DNA from 2 places in the Clostridium saccharobutylicum DSM 13864 genome. Region 1 is predicted to be linked to the other one. Evidence: a T-box and tRNA genes for the amino acid it is inferred to sense, from the RefSeq annotation. Region 1 holds a T-box; the other holds one or more tRNA genes.
The links. The T-box of region 1 lies ahead of tyrS (tyrosine--tRNA ligase). A T-box ahead of a tRNA ligase gene usually reads a tRNA of that ligase, here a tRNA-Tyr.
Positions count from the first base shown of each region.

Region 2: it encodes a tRNA-Tyr, which carries the amino acid that the T-box ahead of tyrS (tyrosine--tRNA ligase) is inferred to sense. The anticodon was not compared.

Region 1 covers NC_022571.1:1,687,960-1,698,066, reverse strand. Annotated here, with positions in the region: gene CLSA_RS07365 (DegT/DnrJ/EryC1/StrS family aminotransferase) at 1-511, opposite strand, end outside; gene CLSA_RS07360 (AI-2E family transporter) at 1,014-2,198, shown strand; gene CLSA_RS07355 (glycoside hydrolase family 1 protein) at 2,357-3,772, opposite strand; gene tyrS (tyrosine--tRNA ligase) at 3,974-5,185, opposite strand; T-box leader at 5,306-5,610, opposite strand; gene CLSA_RS07345 (rhamnogalacturonan lyase B N-terminal domain-containing protein) at 6,035-7,690, shown strand; gene CLSA_RS07340 (winged helix-turn-helix transcriptional regulator) at 7,970-8,302, opposite strand; gene CLSA_RS07335 (DUF503 domain-containing protein) at 8,693-8,980, opposite strand; gene CLSA_RS07330 (CoA-disulfide reductase) at 9,078-10,107, opposite strand, start outside.
Region 2 covers NC_022571.1:540,425-550,531, reverse strand. Annotated here, with positions in the region: gene recD2 (SF1B family DNA helicase RecD2) at 1-557, opposite strand, end outside; gene metK (methionine adenosyltransferase) at 873-2,048, opposite strand; SAM riboswitch class I at 2,159-2,256, opposite strand; tRNA gene CLSA_RS02595 (tRNA-Tyr) at 2,496-2,580, opposite strand; tRNA gene CLSA_RS02590 (tRNA-Thr) at 2,641-2,715, opposite strand; tRNA gene CLSA_RS02585 (tRNA-Val) at 2,738-2,813, opposite strand; tRNA gene CLSA_RS02580 (tRNA-Tyr) at 2,823-2,907, opposite strand; tRNA gene CLSA_RS02575 (tRNA-Thr) at 2,968-3,042, opposite strand; tRNA gene CLSA_RS02570 (tRNA-Val) at 3,065-3,140, opposite strand; tRNA gene CLSA_RS02565 (tRNA-Tyr) at 3,150-3,234, opposite strand; gene CLSA_RS02560 (hypothetical protein) at 3,389-3,799, opposite strand; gene yyaC (spore protease YyaC) at 3,898-4,437, shown strand; gene mreB (rod shape-determining protein) at 4,556-5,590, opposite strand; gene spoIIID (sporulation transcriptional regulator SpoIIID) at 5,669-5,923, opposite strand; gene CLSA_RS02540 (M23 family metallopeptidase) at 6,045-6,797, opposite strand; gene spoIID (stage II sporulation protein D) at 7,186-8,226, opposite strand; gene murA (UDP-N-acetylglucosamine 1-carboxyvinyltransferase) at 8,555-9,817, opposite strand; gene CLSA_RS02525 (hypothetical protein) at 9,991-10,107, opposite strand, start outside.

The DNA of each region.
Region 1 (10,107 bases):
CAACTGGATTTCCTTTATATTTAGCACCAAAAGAATGAGCTGAATCACAAACTATCATTATGTCTTCTCTATTTATATCTTTTAATACTTTTTTTAATGCATCATAATCAAATGGTACACCAGCAATATCTACTGGGATTATAACCTTTGTTTTGTCTGTAACTTTTTCAGCTACTTTATCTATGTCCATCATAAATGTATCTTTCTTAACATCTACATATACAGGTTTAGCTCCTCTATGTATAGCTGCACTTGAAGTTGCAGTATAAGTATAAGGAGTAGTTATAACTTCATCTCCTTCTTTTAAATCAAATACTTTAAGTACTAATTCTTCAGCTGCAGTTGCACTATTTAATGCTAATGCCTTATTAACCTTACAATAATTTTGTATTCCTTCTTCAAATTCAGTAAGCTTAGGACCTGATGTAATCCATCCTGATCTTAAAACTTCACATACTGCTTGTATTTCCTCTTCACTTATATCTGGTGGTGAAAATGGTATTTTTTTCATATTAGTCATATTATCTATTCCTTTCTTAATTAAGAGATTAAGCACATGAAAGAAAATAACAATAAAATGTGCTTTAATGTAAAATACTTATATTATTTTCCTTGACCTTGATTATATTTTACTCTCTCCCCTTAGGGTGGAGTCAATATTAATTTGTAATAATTTTTCTTCACAATCTATATTATTATTAAATTCTACCATCTGCAAGTTTAATATGTTAATTTTCAAATAAAAGTATCTTAATTTATATTCTTGGTTATATCATATTAAACTTTCATTAATATTGCTTACTAACTATTGACTTTATACTTATACTATATTTTACTTATAATATAAGGCACGTTCAAAAAATAAAAAGCTAGTATGTTTACTAATATCGAGCTACGAGGCAAACATACCTCCTTGTCTGATGCAAAATATATATCACATCTTAGACTTATTATTTTCTTTCACGTACCTACCGCATACTCAAAAAGTACATATATCGAAAGGTGATTAACAAATGAAAATTGAATTTGATAAAAAACTAATTAAATATGCAATATATATTAGTATTACAGCTATTATAATATATATTGCATTTTTAATCATTGTAAATATCGGTACTCTGTTTGGTTCAATTATTTCTATTATAGGTAACTTAATCAGTTTAATTAACCCATTATTAATAGGCATTGTAATTGCTTATTTATTGCATCCAGTTACTAAACTTATTGAAAGATTCTTTGAAACAAATAGAATATATAAGATTAAGAAAGCTTCAAACAGACGTGTTTTAGCTATTTTCTTATCCTATTTAGCAGTAGTTATGCTACTTATAGGATTAATTGGTGGAATTTATTATATGATTGGTGGACAATTATCAAATAATACTACAATAATAAATATATTTGATTATATTTCAGTTTACTTAAGAAATAATTCCCTTACAACAGCATCCATAAAAGAAACTCTTGAAAATACAAATTTGCCTTTTATGAATAGTATACAACCACATATAATTAATACAGTTACTTCAATTCAAAATTATCTTGAAAGTAACCTTGGAAATTTAACTTCTTATATTATGTCAATTGGAAGTAGCATAGCATCTTTCTTTATTGCAATTGTAATTAGTATATATCTTCTAAAAGATTCAGAATATTTTATAAATCTATGGAAAAAACTTTATTTCATAGTTTTTAAAAAAAGTGTCCTTGGAGAAAAAATCACCTATACCTTTGCAATTATTCATGAAGTCTTTGGCAGATATCTTCGTGGACAATTATTAGAAGCATTTTTTGTTGGAGTATTGTCAGCTATTTCTCTTGAAATTGTTGGTATAAAATATTCCTTTGTTATTGGTATTATATCAGGAATATGTAATATGATTCCTTATGTTGGACCAATTGTTGGTACCATATTAGCTGCTATAATGGGATTGCTTAGTGGTAATCCTCTAAATATTCTTTATGCAATTATTGCTATGTTAGTTGTACAACAAATAGACAACCATATTTTAGCTCCTAAGATTGTTGGAGATAGCGTAGGTCTTCATGCTGTATTTACAATGATGGCAATCTTAATCGGAGGTAGTGTTGGTGGATTACTTGGAATGCTTTTAGCAGTTCCAATTACCGCTTCAGTTAGAGTTATATTTAATGATTGGTATGATGGTTACATAAAAAAGCAAAATCAACCAAAATAATAAATTTAAAAATAACTCTTGCAAAGAAATATTTTTAAAACTTTCAAAAATCAAGACCATACATATAAAAGGATTTAAATTCCTATTTATGCATGGTCTTTTGTTTTTATATAAATCTACTATTTATATTTTAAATCAATGTTAATATTATATTCTACTTATTTTTTTAAGCTTGCTCCATTTGTAGCAATAACTTCTTTGTACCAATTAAAACTCTTTTTCTTATATCTTTCTAAAGTTCCACTTCCATCATCATGTCTATCTACATATATAAAACCATATCTCTTTTTAAGTTCAGCAGTTGATGCACTAACTAAGTCTATGCATCCCCATGTAGTATATCCCATAAGTTCAACGCCATCTTCTATAGCTTCTGCTACTTGAACTAAATGATCATTTAAATAGTTAATTCTATAATCATCATTTACAGTTTTATTCCCATGTTCATCAGTTATTAATTCATCAACAGCTCCTAAACCATTTTCAACAATAAATAATGGTTTTTGATATCTATCATAGAATTGATTTAATATATATCTTAGACCTTCCGGATCTATTTGCCATCCCCAGTCTGAAGCTTTTAAATATGGATTTGCAACTCCACCAATAAGATTTCCTTTTCCCTTTAAATCTTTTTCTGGATCTGCAGTTGCACATGAACTCATATAATAGCTAAATGACACAAAATCTACTGTATTTTTTAATATTTCTTTATCATCAGGCTCCATTTTTATTTCTATATTATTTTCCTTAAAGAATCTATTCATATATCTTGGATATTCTCCTCTTGCGTGAACATCACCAAAGAAAAGATTTTGTCTGTCTGATTCCATAGCTTTAAGTACATCGCTTGGTTTTGGTGTTAAAGGATAGTTTGGCACTCCAAGAATCATACATCCAATTTTAAATTTTGGATTTATCTCATGACCAATTTTTACAGCTAATGCACTTGCAACTAATTCATGATGCATAGCTTGATATAAATCCTGCTTACTTAATTTTTCCTTTGGAGTCCATATACCTGCACTCATATAAGGAAAATGAGTTGCTGAGTTTATTTCATTAAAAGTTAACCAATATTTTACTTTATCTTTATATCTAGTAAATATTGTTCTTACATAGTTTTCAAAAAATCCTATAACCTTTCTATTAACCCATCCATCATAATTCTTAGCTAGCGCAAGTGGAGTTTCATAGTGCGAAATTGTAACTAATGGTTCTATTGCATACTTAGCTAATTCATCAAACACATTATCATAAAATTGTAACCCCTTCTCATTTGGCTCTTTGTCATCACCATTTGGGAATATTCTTGACCAAGCAATTGATAATCTAAAAACTTTAAATCCCATTTCTGCAAAAAGTTTAATATCTTCTTTATATCTATGATAAAAATCAATACCTATAAGCTTCATATTATCTTCTGTTGGCTCATCAGTTAAAGGCCCCATAACTCCTTTTGGAGCTATATCTTGAGTTGATAATCCTTTACCATCTTCATTATATGCACCTTCAAATTGGTTAGCAGCTGTAGCTCCTCCCCATAAAAATCCTTCTGGAAATCTAATTGACATAATCATTCCTCCTAAACTATATAAATTAATACAAAAAAGGCCTTACCACAAATAATATTTTAAGATATTATTTATAACGCGGTAAAGCCTGCATAACCAGTAACATTCCTTTTTTCTATATGAAAATGATATCATATAATTTTTAGTATGTCAAACCTCTTAAATTTATGTCTAAAATAAGTAACTTTAATAATTACTACATTATTTCATTATTTTTACAAACTTCTTTTTTCCAATTTTAATAATATCACCATTGAAAATACACGCATTATCCAAATCATCTATTCTTTTTTGATTTATTTGAACTCCACCTTGATCTACAAGTCTTCTAAATTCTTTATTAGAATTAACATAATTATCCTTTACAAGTAACGATATTATTTCTTTTAACATATTGCATTCTACTGGAATGGCCAGTTCTGGCACTATCTCTGGTAACTTTCCTTTTTTAAACACATCATCAAAGTAGTCAATAGCAATTTTAGTTTCTTCCTCTGTATGGTATAAACTTGTGATAATCTTTGCAAGCTCCAATTTAATATCCCTTGGATTTTTACCTTCTTCTAATTGCTTTTTTATTGTTTCAATTTTATCTGGATGCTCATCTGTCACTAATTCAAAATATTTTATTATAAGATTATCTGGAATTTCCATCACCTTTTTAAACATTATCGTTACATCCTCATCTATTCCAATATAGTTTCCAAGACTTTTACTCATCTTTTCTACTCCATCTAATCCTTCTAGAATTGGCATTAGTATTGCTATTTGTTGTTCCATTTCCATATGCTTTTGAAGTGTTCTCCCCATAAGAATATTAAACGTTTGATCTGTCCCTCCTAATTCCACATCAGATTTTAATGCAACCGAATCGTATCCTTGCATTAATGGGTAGAAAAATTCATGAATTCCTATAGGAGTATTGTTATTGTAACGATTTTTAAAATCCTCCCTCTCTAACATTCTAGCAACTGTGGTATTAGTCGCTAATTTTAATACTTCTTCAAAATTAAGTTTTGACAACCATTCACTATTAAATCTAATTTCAGTTTTTTCCTTATCCAATATCTTTAAAATTTGTTTCTTATACGTTATTGCATTTTCTAAAACCTGTTCTTTACTTAGTGGTTTTCTAGTTTTAGATTTTCCTGTGGGATCACCAATTTTTCCTGTAAAATCTCCTATTACTATCACAGCCTGATGTCCTAAATCTTGCATTTGTTTAATTTTTCTTAAAACCACTGCGTGCCCTAAATGAATATCTGGTGCACTTGGATCTAGTCCTAATTTAATTATTAATGACTTATTCTGTTCTTGACATTTAATTAATTTTTCTTTTAACTCACTAAGACTAATAATCTCAGCTGCTCCTTTTCCTATAATTTTAATTTGTTCATCAATTGTTCTTTTCATTTTTTATAACTCCTTACATCTAATTTTTTCTAATATAAGCAAGTTCTATAAGACTCAATTTGCAATAAAAAGCTGATGTTAGTTTTAATATACAAAAAAACTCTCGTCCTTCACAACATTGTAAAGGACGAGAGTATATCTCCCGTGTTACCACCTTAATTTTATTAACTGCTCACACAATTAACCTCTTCAAGTACGTCATAAAATTATAGCCTAATCTATTAATTTGTAATTAACTATAAAAATTTGGTTATACTTTAGCACTATAACGGGTGCAGGGATCCGTCATCACCTACTTGGAATTGTCTTCCTTTCAGCTTGAAGCTCTAAGATGTATTCAAAATTAGTTTCTATGCACCTCTCATCATCCGGTAACTTTCTGTTTAGCTCATCTAATTTTTACTTATTCTTTTCATTGCCTTTATTGAAAATCTCATACTCCAAAATATAATAAATTATTCTAATAATAATATCTTTTAAATATTAAAGTTTAATAAATTATAAATCTTCATTATGCGAAATATATTAAATTAGTATAAGTTTAGTACAGTAGCTTACCTTTGTCAAGGAATTCATAATTGACAAATTCAAAAATTCTCTGTCGTAAAATGAAAAAAAATATCTTTTTCAATGTATTATTGTAATAATATACTAAATATGGTATTATTGCAATAATACTTGATGGAAATAATATACTATTAATCCAATAATTAAAACAGACGATGATAACTCTTGATTTAATCTAATTTTAGAGTTATCAATTTAATTATGCCAACTAATAAATGTTAAACTTTAGAAAATTTAAGCCTTATAAGCCAAAAAACAAGATTTATGACTGGAGGAAATAAAATGAAAATTAAAATACACAACACTTCGCTAAAAACGGCAATTAGTGTTATGCTAGCGATAGCTATTATTATTGTTACCACTTTTACTGAAGGAATTAATGCTTATGCTGCTTCACTTAACGTAAAAGATAATGGCTCCACAATTGTTGTAGATACTGGATCAGGTCTAGTTTACACAATTAACAAAGCTAATGGTGATATGACATCATGTAAACTTAATGGTACTGAACTTAATGCTAAGAATAAAGCATCACAAATTTCATCAGGTTTAGGATCAGCTCATGTCACTTGGTCAACATTTTCGTCTGGTTCACAAGTTTTAATAACTTGTTCAACCAATACACTTACACAATATTATGCCTCAAAATATGGTGATAACACAATTTATATGTCAACATATATAACTGCTGAACCTTCAGTAAATGAATTACGTTATGTTTTTAGGGGAGATATGAATGTTTTAAAAAATGTTCCTACATACTCAGACATTAGAGGCAATAATGGAGCTATTGAAAGTACTGATGTATATGGTTTTTCTGATGGACATACTGCTTCTAAGTACTATGGAAATGATCAAGCTAAAGATCTAACTATTAAAGGTGCAACTGGTAATAATGTAGGTGTTTTTATGGCTTATGGTAATCGTGAAACCAGTTCTGGTGGATCATTCCAACGTGATATTCAATTTCAAACTGCCTATCCAGATAATATGAATACAGAAATCACTAACTATATGAATTCTACACATGCAAAAACAGAAAACTTCCGCAGCGGATTATTCGGACCATATGCTTTATGTTTTACTAACGGATCAACACCAAGCTTACCTGATTATAAATGGATGGCTACCTTAGGATTAAAAGGTTATGTTGCAGATTCTAATCGTGGTAAAGTAACTTTAAATGGATTGTCTGGAATGGATACACGCTATACATATACTATTGGATTTGCTAATTCAACTGCACAGTACTGGGCTAAAGCTTCTTCAACTGGCGCAGCAACATGTTCAGGTATGAAAGCTGGTAAATATACTATGACTGTATATAAAGGAGAATTAGGTGTTTATACAGAAAGCGTAACAGTAACTGCTAGAGGTACAACAACTATCCCTACACGTACAATTACCGCTGATCCAAGCAAAACACCAACTATATGGCGTATCGGTAACTGGGATGGTACACCTTTAGAGTTTTTAAATGGATCAAATATTCAATACCGTCATCCATCTGATAAACGTAATGCTAGTTGGGGACCAACAACTTTTTCAGTAGGAAGTGCAGATAACAAATTTCCAGCAGCACAATTCCGTGGAGCTAACAGTCCTACAACAGTAACTTTTAACCTTACTCATGGCCAAGCAGCTGCAGGTCACACCCTTAAAATTGGTATTACTACTGCTTACAATAATGGAAGACCTAGTGTTACTATTAATGGACATGCTTTGCCTAATCTAAGTGCTCCAATAGAACCCGGTCAACGCACACTAACTGTTGGCACTTACAGGGGAAACAATGCAACACTTGCTTGGAACATTCCATCATCTTACTTTGTAGCTGGATCAAACACAATAACTATTAAACCTGTTAGTGGTTCAAGTGATATTAGTGCTTACCTTAGCGCTTCTTATGCTTACGATTGCTTAGAACTTGACAATTAGTAATATAATGTAGAATTTAATCATAATTCAACAATAAGAACCACCCGTAAAAAAACGGGTGGTTTATTGTTATTACTGTCTGTGTTACTCTCACACTAAGCCAAAATATAATCCTCCATTAACCAACATCTTCTAAATTTAAATTCCTTAAAAAGTCATTTTCTCATTGATGTTTCCTACAAATATTTATATATTTTGATAGGAAAATATTAACATATTTTTTATAAAAATATTTTCGCAAAGTTTTAAGGATATTATCCATAAATAGATATATGTAAATTAATCATTGCTGTGAGCATGACCCCATTCACAAATATCCTGCATAATTTTTGAAAGCGATAATCCTCGTTCTGATAATGAATATTCTACTTTAGGTGGTACTTGAGGATATTCTTTTCTAATTATTAGTTTATTACCTTCTAACTCCTTTAATTTTTGACTAAGCATTTTGTGAGTAATTCCTGTTAAAGTTCTTTTTAACTCACTATATCTCATTACAGAATTACGCTTAAGTTGATGTAGAATTATTAAATTCCATTTACCTCCTATCATTGATATTGTATATCCAAATGGAGTTTCTAGCGGATTGTCAATTTTACACATGCATTTCATTTCTAACTCTCCTTTTAGGTAGTATCATACTTTTAAGTGCGTTCTACCATTTATACTTACATTGTTGTATATTAATAATATCAATTTATTAATCCATATACAATAAAGCGCTATCAAAAAAATAACAAGTCAGTATGATAGTCTATTTTGTGCATACTGCGTCAGTAATATTAGCTAATAATCCACTATAAGCTAACATCTCTTCCTTGTCTGACACAAAATGTACTTGGTATCTTTGGCCTGTTATTTTCTTTCTAGTGCCTAAAACGAGATGTAAAGTTAATTTTTACTAATTTAAAAATAATATTAATTGAGAATCTAGAAATATTAAATAGAGGAAAAAACTATATTTGTATAATTTCTTCCTCTATATTTTAATTTATTATTTAATTATAATACATCTTCTTCCGCCTGAATATCTATTATCTCCGCATCTGTATTACATTCTATAAATGTTATTATATTCTCAATTGTTGAGTCCATTTGAGATGAACTTCCACATATTCCTGTGATTCCTATAACTATTGTTTGATGCATATCCTGACATTCTACTTCACATACTGATATATTAAATTTATTTCTAAGCCTCTGTACTATGCTTTTTACAATCATTCTTTTTTCTTTTAATGAATGTACCCATGAAGCTCTTAATTTAACTTTCATAAGTAATATTTTCATAACTATCCTCCGCTTCTATTTATCAAATTATATAATAAAAGAAAATAATAAGTCAAAGATATGATTTATAATTCACCTCATACTGACTTAGGCACAATCAAATAAATAAGTTTAACCCTGAATCTTCAGTAGCTCCTAAATATGAAGCAACTCCCCCAATTTCAACTCCATCAATAAATTCTTCCTTCTTTATTCCCATTAAGTCCATACTCATAGAACATGCAACGACCTTAACTCCCATCTTAATTGCATTTGTTATTAATGTTTCTAAATCATCAACATTATGCTTTTTCATTATTTGTTTTATCATTGTTGGTCCCATTCCCATCATATTCATTTGAGATAGTGGTAATTTCCCTGCATGTCCTGGTAACATAATATCAAACATTTTTTCCATAGAATCCTTATTAACTTTAGGTTTATTCTTTTGCTTTAATATATTAAGGCCCCAAAATGTGAAGAACATAGTAACTTCTTTTCCCATGGATGCAGCTCCTGTTGCTATTATAAATGATGCTATTGCTTTATCAAAGTCTCCACTAAATACTACTAAAGTCGCACCATTCTTTTCTGCTGTTAAAGCTGTAGAACTTTCTTGTTTTTTATTAGTACCTTTTTGTATATAAGCTACGAAAGCTTTTTCATCTTTATTAAATTCTGATTTCAATAAGGTATTGTTCGTTTTTTCACACCATGACTTTATATCTTTACTAAAACCTGGATCACTCGCTTTCACTTCTAAAATTTCTTCATCTTCCATTTTACTTATTTCTTCAAATACCTTTCTTATTGGTCCTGGACATTGAAGTCCACATGCATTTAAAGTTACCTTAGCGTTTATTTCTGTTATATCTAAGTCTTCTAAACTCATTACTGCTACCTCTTCTTTTATATCTTTATTTCTTTCATGTTGATCTCTGATGCTTTTTTCTGCATTCTTTACATAAAAATATGTCTTTATTCCGCCGTCAATGTTAGTACATTTAATTCCATGCTGTTCTAATAACCTACAGCCAACATATCCTCTTAACCCTACTTGACATGTAACATAGATATCTTTATCTTTTGGTATTTCATTCAACCTATTTCTTAATTCTCCAAGTGGAATATGCATATAATTATCAAAT
Region 2 (10,107 bases), 1.1 Mb from region 1:
GAAATTTCATCACATAATACATATGGATTACTAGATACTATTTGCCTTGCATTAACTCCAAACTTTTTATATATTTTTACACATTGATTATTAGTTACACCATGTTTATGAAAATATAATATTACATCTTTTAAACCTTGTTGTTCGATATATGATTCATATATAATTTGAAATTTCTTTTCTCCTATACCTTCTATCTCCATAAGTCTTTCGATATGATTTTCCATTATATCTAATGTTTCTTCTCCGAACTTTGCTATTATCTTTTTAGCAGTAACAGGACCAATACCATGTATTATACCAGCACTTAAATATTTCTCTATTCCATCTAATGAATTTGGAAGAAGCTCTTCATAATCCTGAATATTAAATTGATTTCCAAACTGCTTATGTACTGTCCAATCTCCTGTTACTTTTACATTTTGACCTTCCTTAATAAGAGGAACAGTACCTACCGCATTAATCAGATTCTTTTCAGTTCTTATTTTACAAACTACATAACCAGTATCTTCACTTCTAAAAACAATGCTTTCAACAAAACCATTTAGGACTTCCATAGAATCTCTCCAAATCTTTTATATAATATATTAATTATTTTCTCGCAAATAATTAATTTCTAACCAAAATTATTTATTTTATATTTTTTTCAATTATATCATAAATTGAATATTCTACATTATTAAGTATAAGTTTCATTATTATAACTCATCCCATTCATTAAATAAACAGAATAAAGCGACCACTCTACTTTTAATAAAGAAAATGACTAACCAACAGTCTACTACACATTAAAAATGAGGTTAATTTAAAACAAATTAGTTTCAAATTAACCTCATTCTATTTAAAAAATATATAGATGTTCTAATTAACTCTTATAGATATTTTTTAATTTCTTCAACCTTATTTAATTGTTCCCATGGTAAATTAAGATCGTTTCTTCCAAAATGTCCATAAGCAGCTGTTTGTTTATAGATTGGTCTTCTTAATTCAAGATCTCTAATAATAGCACCTGGTCTTAAATCAAATACCTTTTCTACTATTTCAACTATATTATTTTCTGCTAATCTTCCTGTTCCAAAAGTATCAACTGTTATAGAAACTGGTTTAGCAACTCCTATTGCATAAGCTAATTGTATTTCTAGCTTATCAGCAACTCCTGCAGCAACTAAATTCTTAGCTACCCATCTTGCAGCATAAGCAGCTGATCTATCAACTTTAGTTGGATCCTTTCCTGAGAAAGCACCGCCACCGTGTCTACCATATCCACCATAAGTATCAACGATTATTTTTCTTCCTGTTAATCCTGAATCTCCTTGTGGACCTCCAACAACAAATCTTCCTGTTGGATTTATGAAATATCTAGTTTCATTATCTAATAATTCTGCTGGAACTACTGCTTTGATAACATATTCCTTAAGATCATTTTCAATTTGTTCTAATGATACCTTTTCATCATGTTGAGTTGAAATAACAATAGTATCAATTCTCTTTGGCTTATTGTCTTCATATTCAACAGTAACTTGAGTTTTACCATCAGGTCTTAAATAATCTAATGTATTGTTTTTTCTTACTTCTGTAAGTCTTCTTGATAACTTGTGAGCCATAGATATTGGAAGTGGCATAAATTCTTCTGTTTCATTTGTTGCAAAACCAAACATCATACCTTGGTCTCCTGCACCTACTGCTTCTACCGCATCCTTTTCACCTTTTCTAGATTCAAATGCTTCATCAACTCCCATAGCTATATCTGCTGATTGTTCATCTATAGATGTTAAAACTGAGCAAGTATCGCAATCGAATCCATATTTAGCTCTATCATATCCGATTTCTCTAACAGTCTCTCTTACTACCTTTGGGATATCAACATAACAATTTGTTGAGATTTCCCCCATAACCATAACCATACCTGTAGTAGTACATGTTTCACATGCAACTCTTGCAAGAGGATCTTGTGCTAAAATAGCATCTAAAATACCATCTGAAATTTGATCGCACATCTTATCTGGATGTCCTTCTGTAACTGATTCTGAAGTAAATAATCTTTTCATAACTTTCTCCCTTCATTGGAACTCTTTATCATTACCCTTATTACATCTAAACGTATTTAATTGAAATAAAAAAAACTCTTCGATAAGAAGAGTACAATTCAATAATCCTTTTCTTATCTCGTAGATATAATCTACAGGAATTGGCACCTTGTAAATACAGGTTGCCGGGTTTCATAGGGCCCTTTCCCTCCACCTCTCTTGATAAGAGTAACCTTAATTTAATTTTCATTCATATCATAACATATCATATTATACTAGTCAATATTATATTTATAATTAATGATACAAAGCGAATAGTGAATGATTAAAGATTAATTATTGATCATTTGTTATTCACTTTTCTCTATATAATACTCTCTTAGCTGTTGATATCACTCAACTTTAAAATCCAAAATTCTCATACTTTTCTAGACATAAAAAAAAGAATAAACACAGTTTATTCTTTTTTGGTGGAGGAAGATGGATTCGAACCATCGAAACGAAACGTAACAGATTTACAGTCTGCCCCCTTTGGCCACTCGGGAACTCCTCCATATTTTATTTTATATATTAAAATAGTTTTAATTATTTATCAAATATCTCAATATTTGATTGGAGCTGGCAATAGGAATCGAACCTACAACCTGCTGATTACAAGTCAGCTGCTCTACCGTTGAGCCATGCCAGCATATTTTATTAAAGTTTTATAATGGTGGGCACAACAGGGCTCGAACCTGTGACCCCCTGCTTGTAAGGCAGGTGCTCTCCCAGCTGAGCTATGCGCCCATTATAAATTGGTGGAGGAAGATGGATTCGAACCATCGAAACGAAACGTAACAGATTTACAGTCTGCCCCCTTTGGCCACTCGGGAATTCCTCCATATTTTGTTTTATATATTAAGATACTTTTAATCATTTATCAAATATCTTAATATTTGATTGGAGCTGGCAATAGGAATCGAACCTACAACCTGCTGATTACAAGTCAGCTGCTCTACCGTTGAGCCATGCCAGCATATTTTATTAAAGTTTTATAATGGTGGGCACAACAGGGCTCGAACCTGTGACCCCCTGCTTGTAAGGCAGGTGCTCTCCCAGCTGAGCTATGCGCCCATTATAAATTGGTGGAGGAAGATGGATTCGAACCATCGAAACGAAACGTAACAGATTTACAGTCTGCCCCCTTTGGCCACTCGGGAATTCCTCCATATTTTGTTTTTCTTTGTCGTTGTTTTTCAGAACCAATCGACAAGGATTAGTATATATTCAAAAGACTTTTATTTCAACTCCGCTATTCCTTAATATATCTAATTTATTTTGTATATTCTCTACTTTTCTTTAACATTCTTTCTTTTACACTACTAAACATAATTATTTTTTAACAACTGATCAACTGCATCCATATCAAGAAACTTAGATGATATTTCCTTTATTTTTTCATAATCCTCATTTGTAAGTCTCTTCTTTAAAAGCACAAAAATATTTTTTATTCCCTTTTGTTCATCTGAATCTTGAATATATTCTTTTATTTTTCCTAAATCAAAAGCAGATAATTTTCCCAATATTGATTCGAAATTCTTCTTATCTTCTATCTGTAACTGTTTTAATATATCATTCTTATCCACTTTATATATAGATTGTGTATAATTTACCGTTTCTTTACTAATCTCCTCTTTATTTGAGTTTTTTTCTTCTGGATACCAATAAAATATCAAATAAACATTTAACAGCAGTGCAACCATTAATACTATACATATAAAAACTTTTTTCATATTTCCCCTCCTTTAATAGTATTTATTTCCATTTAATATTTTTTTATACTATCCTCTCTTTAATCATCATATATATTTTATATAAGGAGGTATGTCCTTTGATAAAATCAGATATTAACAATGATTCTAATCTTTCCTCTTATAATTTAGCTCTAAAAATTAAAAATTATATTAGCCAAGATACTATAATTGTCTGTATCGGAACTGATAAATGTATTGGAGATTGTCTTGGTCCCTTGGTTGGTTCTCTATTAACTGAAAACTTTTTCCCTTTACCAGTATACGGAACTTTATCTTATCCGATTCATGCTTTAAATATAGATGAACGTCTGAATGAAATCTATTCCAAGCACCCTAATGCCTCTATAATTGGTGTTGACGCTTGCTTGGGCAATGAAGATGATATTGGAAAAATAAGAATAAGGGATTACGCAATACATCCAGGTAAAGGAGTTGGAAAGGAACTTCCTGAAGTTGGTATAGCATCAGTAATAGGAATTGTTGATTCTAGCGATAATTCTGAATTCTTTTTTTCAAGGAGCATCAGACTTTCTTTTATTATGAATATGGCTAAAACAATAACTAGATTATTAATAGAGGCTTATAATTTAAATCTTGGAGAATTTCCAATGATTTAACGTTCTAATTTAAAAAGACTGCTTCAAAATACAAAATTAGTACAATAAATTTATTGTTTTATATTTTAAACAATAGATTTATTATATCTAAAATTTATTTTGAAACAGTCATTTTGTTTTACTCGATTAAAACTATTTGTTGTGAATTTATATCACTATCTAATTTATCTATATAGTTAAGCACAGCACCAGTTCCTTTTGCAACGCATTCTACAGAATCTTCAGCAACATAAGTCTCTACACCTGTTCTAAACTGTATAAGTTTATCTAATCCATGCAATAATGCACCGCCACCTGTCATTAGAATTCCTTTTTCAACTATATCTGCTGCTAATTCAGGTGGTGTTTTCTCTAACACTCTCTTTACAGTCTCTACTATATTTTCAACAGGTTCCTTTATTGCATTTCTTATTTCTTCTGTAGTAATCTCCACTTCATCAGGTAATCCAGTTATCAGGTTTCTACCTTTCATGATTGCTGCTAAATTTCTTGAATTTTTAAACGCAGAACCAATATTTATTTTTAAATCTTCTGCAGTCTTTTCACCTATCATTAGTTTATATTGATTTCTCACATATTTTATTATAGCATCATCAAATTTATCTCCGGCTACTTTTATTGATTCTCTTTCTACAACTCCACCTAATGAAATAACAGCAATATCGCAAGTACCGCCGCCAATATCAACTACCATACATCCATTTGGTTTAGTTATATCAAGCCCTGCTCCAATAGCTGCTGCTAACGGTTCTTCTATTAAGTGAACTGTTTTAGCTCCTGAGTTCATGGCTGCATCTATAACTGCTCTTTTTTCAACTTCTGTAGCTTGAGAAGGAACGCATACAATTACCTTAGGCGCTGTAATATTTCTCTTACCACAAGCTTTTTTTATGAATTCTTTTAGCATTTTTTGTGTTATATCATAATCTGAAATTACACCGTCTCTTAATGGTCGAACTGCAACTATGTTTCCTGGGGTCCTACCTATCATTTTTCGCGCTTCTTCACCTATAGCTAATAGATTATTGTTATTTTTATTTATAGCTACAACAGAAGGTTCTTTTAATATTACCCCTTTACCTTTAACATAAACTAGTACCGTCGCTGTTCCGAGGTCAATCGCAAGGTCTGTCCCTGTTCTCCAAAAACCCATTTTTATTCACTCCTATAATACATATTAATGCCTTTGTTTACATAATTCTACTAATACTATATTATAGACTTAATCCAATTAAGATTCAATAGCTTTATACTTCATCTGAGTGGCTTTTCCACCTCTAATATGTCTTTCAGCTTTATTCAATTCTAATATTGAATGAGTTTCTTCTGCAATTTCAGGATTTATCTTTGGAAGTCTCTCTGTCATATCCTTATGAATTGTACTCTTACTAACTCCAAAAACCTTTGCTGTCTTTCTTATTGTTGCCTTTGACTCTATAATATATTTGGCGACATCCAATACTCTTTCCTCAATATAATCTTTCATAATATCATCTCCATAATTTTAGTTATCAATATATAATCTGTATTTTTCTCGATTATTTATTAGTATTAATCAGCTATTTTCAAATAAAAACAACTGATTAATACTAATTTTGAAATATGTTTTATTTTGCTTTTAAAGTAAAATATTTTTCTGGATTAACTTGTTGACCATTAGCATCGATTACTTGTAAATTCAAAAATTGGCCAAATACATCTTGACTAAACACTTTTGCAGTATTCCCAACTTTACCAATTACCTGATTTGAAGTAACTTTATCTCCTTGCTTTACTGATACATTAGCATCAAGATTTCCATATCTTGTTTTCAAGCCATTAGCATGTTTTATTTCTACAACTACGCCTTCTTCAACTCCTGAATTTTCAACTAAATCTACTACTCCATCAGCAGCTGCCTTAACATCAGTTCCTATTTTAGCTTCTACATTTACCCCTCTAATAGTTCTAAAAACATTGTCTTCTACTTTAACTGGCTTAGGGTAAGTATAAGTTCTGCTTTCAACTCCATCTACTGGGTTTAAAAATTTCACATTATTTGTTGTAGCTACTGTAGTAGATTTTTGTGTTTTACTATTGTCAGTCTTATTTTTTTCAGAACTTTGTTTGCTTGTATCTGCATCATTTTGTGCTCTTTCAGCATTAGGCATTTCGTTTGTAGCTGTTTTTTGATTGTCGTCAACATTCATTGTTATTTCTTTGTTTATATCCTCTGAATTACTAACTTCATTCTTATTGCTAAGCTTCTTATAAGAAATAGTTCCAACCGCAACTATTACACAAAGGCAAAGAAATAAAGCAATATAAAATCCTTTTTTGCTAAATAGTTCTTTCAATTTGTTTTTTAAATTTTTGTCCATATGAACACCTCCTTTTCTTATTGTTTCCTTTTTGTGAAAAATAATACATAAAATTAATTTTTATATAATATTTTTCATTTATATTATTTTTTTCCAATAGTACTTGCAACATATAAAAATACTATTATTTTAGATTATGTCCATTTTATAATTTTCTAGACATGGAAAAGACATGAAACTATGTTTTTAATTTCATGTTATTAATAGTTATTTAAATAAAAATGTTAAAAAGAGGCTATTGCATTAATGTATGTTCTTAAAAAACTAAAGAACATGCATTAATGAAACAACCTCTCATTAAAAAACTTCCACGAACTTTCATATTCCTGTAGAATAAAAGCATATTTGATTTCAGTTGATTGCCACATAATTATAAACTTCAAATAATTTACTCATATTTTATTTGAGTAATTTCAACTCCAACATAATAATGTTTTAGGATTTCATCATACTTAGCCCCATTTTTCGCCATTACATTAGCTCCCCATTGACTCATTCCTACGTCATGACCATACCCCTTACAATTTACAGTTACTGCATTGGTTCCAAAATCCAAGGTGAAATTTGTTGAATTTAATCCCAATAATTCTCTAAATTCTGTTCCCTTTATAACTTCATTTCCTATTTGAATTTCTTTTACACTTCCAGCTTCAGTATAGCTTTTTATTTTAATATAAGACGCTAAATTACTTTTACTTATATTTGCTTTTGAATATTTGTTATTAATTTTATTAACAAAATCATTTGTAGCAATCTGTACAGATGTTTTATATTTAGGCGCTATCTCTTCACCTTTACTTTCTTCTGATTTAAGATATGGTACATCAACAGAAAATACGTCCTTAGCATCCTCTGTTTTTCCAGAACTAATAGCGAAAAATTGTGGATATTCGAGCACTTGTCCATTATAAGTTAATACTTGTCCTTTTGTTTCTTCAACAGCCCTCTCAATTTTTTCCCAATCACTTTTTGCTTCACTACTGCTCCAGCTTTTCATTCTTTCTTCCTTACTCATATAAACTTGACAATGAGTTGTATCGCAAATTTCTGCACCTTTTTCTTTTGCATAATTACAAGGTTGATTTCTCTTGTTCATATAGAATGTTCTAGCTGCTACAGCTTGAGCCTTTAAAGCTTCTTCCTCAAAATTTGCTGGAACTTCACTTGATACAACCCCCATTATATAATCTTCCAAATCTAACTCTTCAACTGAGTTATCCTTTTTATGGTATAATTTAACCTTACCATTAACCGGAAAAGTTATTTGTGAATTTTTCACTAAATTTTTGTTATCTAAATTGAATTTGCTAATACTAAATCCACTACCTTTTAAAATAATTAGAGGTAAAATTATTAGTACAGCAAAAATAATTAAAGTCATTATTATTAATAATCTCATATTCTTGCCAATTCGATTAACTATTTTCATTATTTCCTCCTCCTAAAGCTTGCACTATAAATTATATGTTTTATTTGGATTATTATGATGCTTATGTTAACCATCATAAATTAATGAATATATTGAAATTTTAATTTTTCCATAAAATTAAGTTGCTGCCACTCATTTTGATATAAATTATTTTTTAACATATATACTTAATCATAAAATCAATAATCCAGAATAGAAAATTTATACCCCCTTCTTAGTGATATTTATACAAATATATACTAAAAGCAGCAATCTAAAAACATAAATAAATTATATTTTTAGATTGCTGCTTTTAGTAACATTCAATTTATTATTTTCATTCATAATGCTAACTATCTATTCTATAGATATCTGCACCTAAATTCCTAAATTTCTTCTCAATTTGAACGTATCCTCTATCAATATGATAAATATCACCTATTTCTGTTTGACCCTCAGCTATTAATCCACTTAATATCATTGCTGCACCTGCTCTTAAATCTGTTGCTTTTACTTGACATCCTGTTAATTTTGGAACTCCTTCAATTATAGCAGTTCTTCCATCAATCTTTATATTTGCGCCCATCCTTTGAAGCTCTGCAACATGCATAAATCTATTTTCAAAAACAGTTTCTGTAATTACGCTAACACCATCCACAATTGATAACAAACTCATCATTTGAGCTTGCATATCTGTTGGAAATCCTGGATATGGAAGAGTTTTTATATCAACTGGTTTCTTCTCTCCTGTTCCATCTACTATTATTGAATTATTTTTATAATCACTAAAAACAACACCACATTCCTTTAACTTCTCTATTACAGGTCTTAGATGTTCTTCATTTACTCCATTAATTTTTATCTTACCATTTGTAATAGCTGCTCCTATCATAAATGTTCCTGCCTCTATCCTATCATATATAGGCGTATAGCTTATTCCCTTTAACGATTTAACTCCATGTATTGTTATTTTTCCAAGCCCTGCACCTTCTATATCAGCACCCATTTTATTTAAGAATTGTGCTAAATCCCATATTTCTGGTTCTTCTGCTGCATTTTCTATTATTGTTGTCCCTTCTGCTAATACTGATGCCATAATAATATTCTCTGTTGCTCCAACTGATGGAAAATCAAGATATATTGTATTTCCTATTAGTTTTTTTGCTTTTACTTCCACAAAACCATGCCCAATCATAATGTCAGCCCCTAATAGCTTAAAACCTTTTAAGTGTAAGTCTATTGGTCTGCTACCTATATTACAACCACCAGGTAAAGAAAGTTTACAATATCCAAATCTAGAGATCATCGGTCCCATAATTAAGAATGATGCTCTCATTTTTCTAATGAGTTGTGCATCAGGATCCATTGATGTTATATTCTTTGTATCTATTGTTAATTTATTGTTGATACTTGAAATATTAACATCACAATTTAATTCGTTTAATAACTTACATATTACCTCAACATCTTCTAACATAGGTGCATTATTTATGACAACACGTTCTGGACATAATATAGTTGCTGCAATTATAGGTAAAATAGAATTTTTTGCTGAACTTATATTAACTTCGCCTCTAAGTTGATTTACACCTTTAACTATTATTTTCTCCATATTATCCTCCATATTTGAATTGTTAGACACATAAAACAACAAACAAAGCTGCTATATATTTTGCATTAAATAAGAATGCATATTCCCATTTAACCAACTGTTTAGTTGAAATATGCCAATTCAATTCAATGCAAAATAAAATAACATGATAACTTGCTATTTTTGAATGTGACTTAGTATGTTGCAAATATTATTGGTGTACCAATAATAACATACGAACCGGTATTATAATTAGTTAAAGCAAAATTAACTTTATCTCCATTATTTAAATACCCTGTTCCAGTGCAACC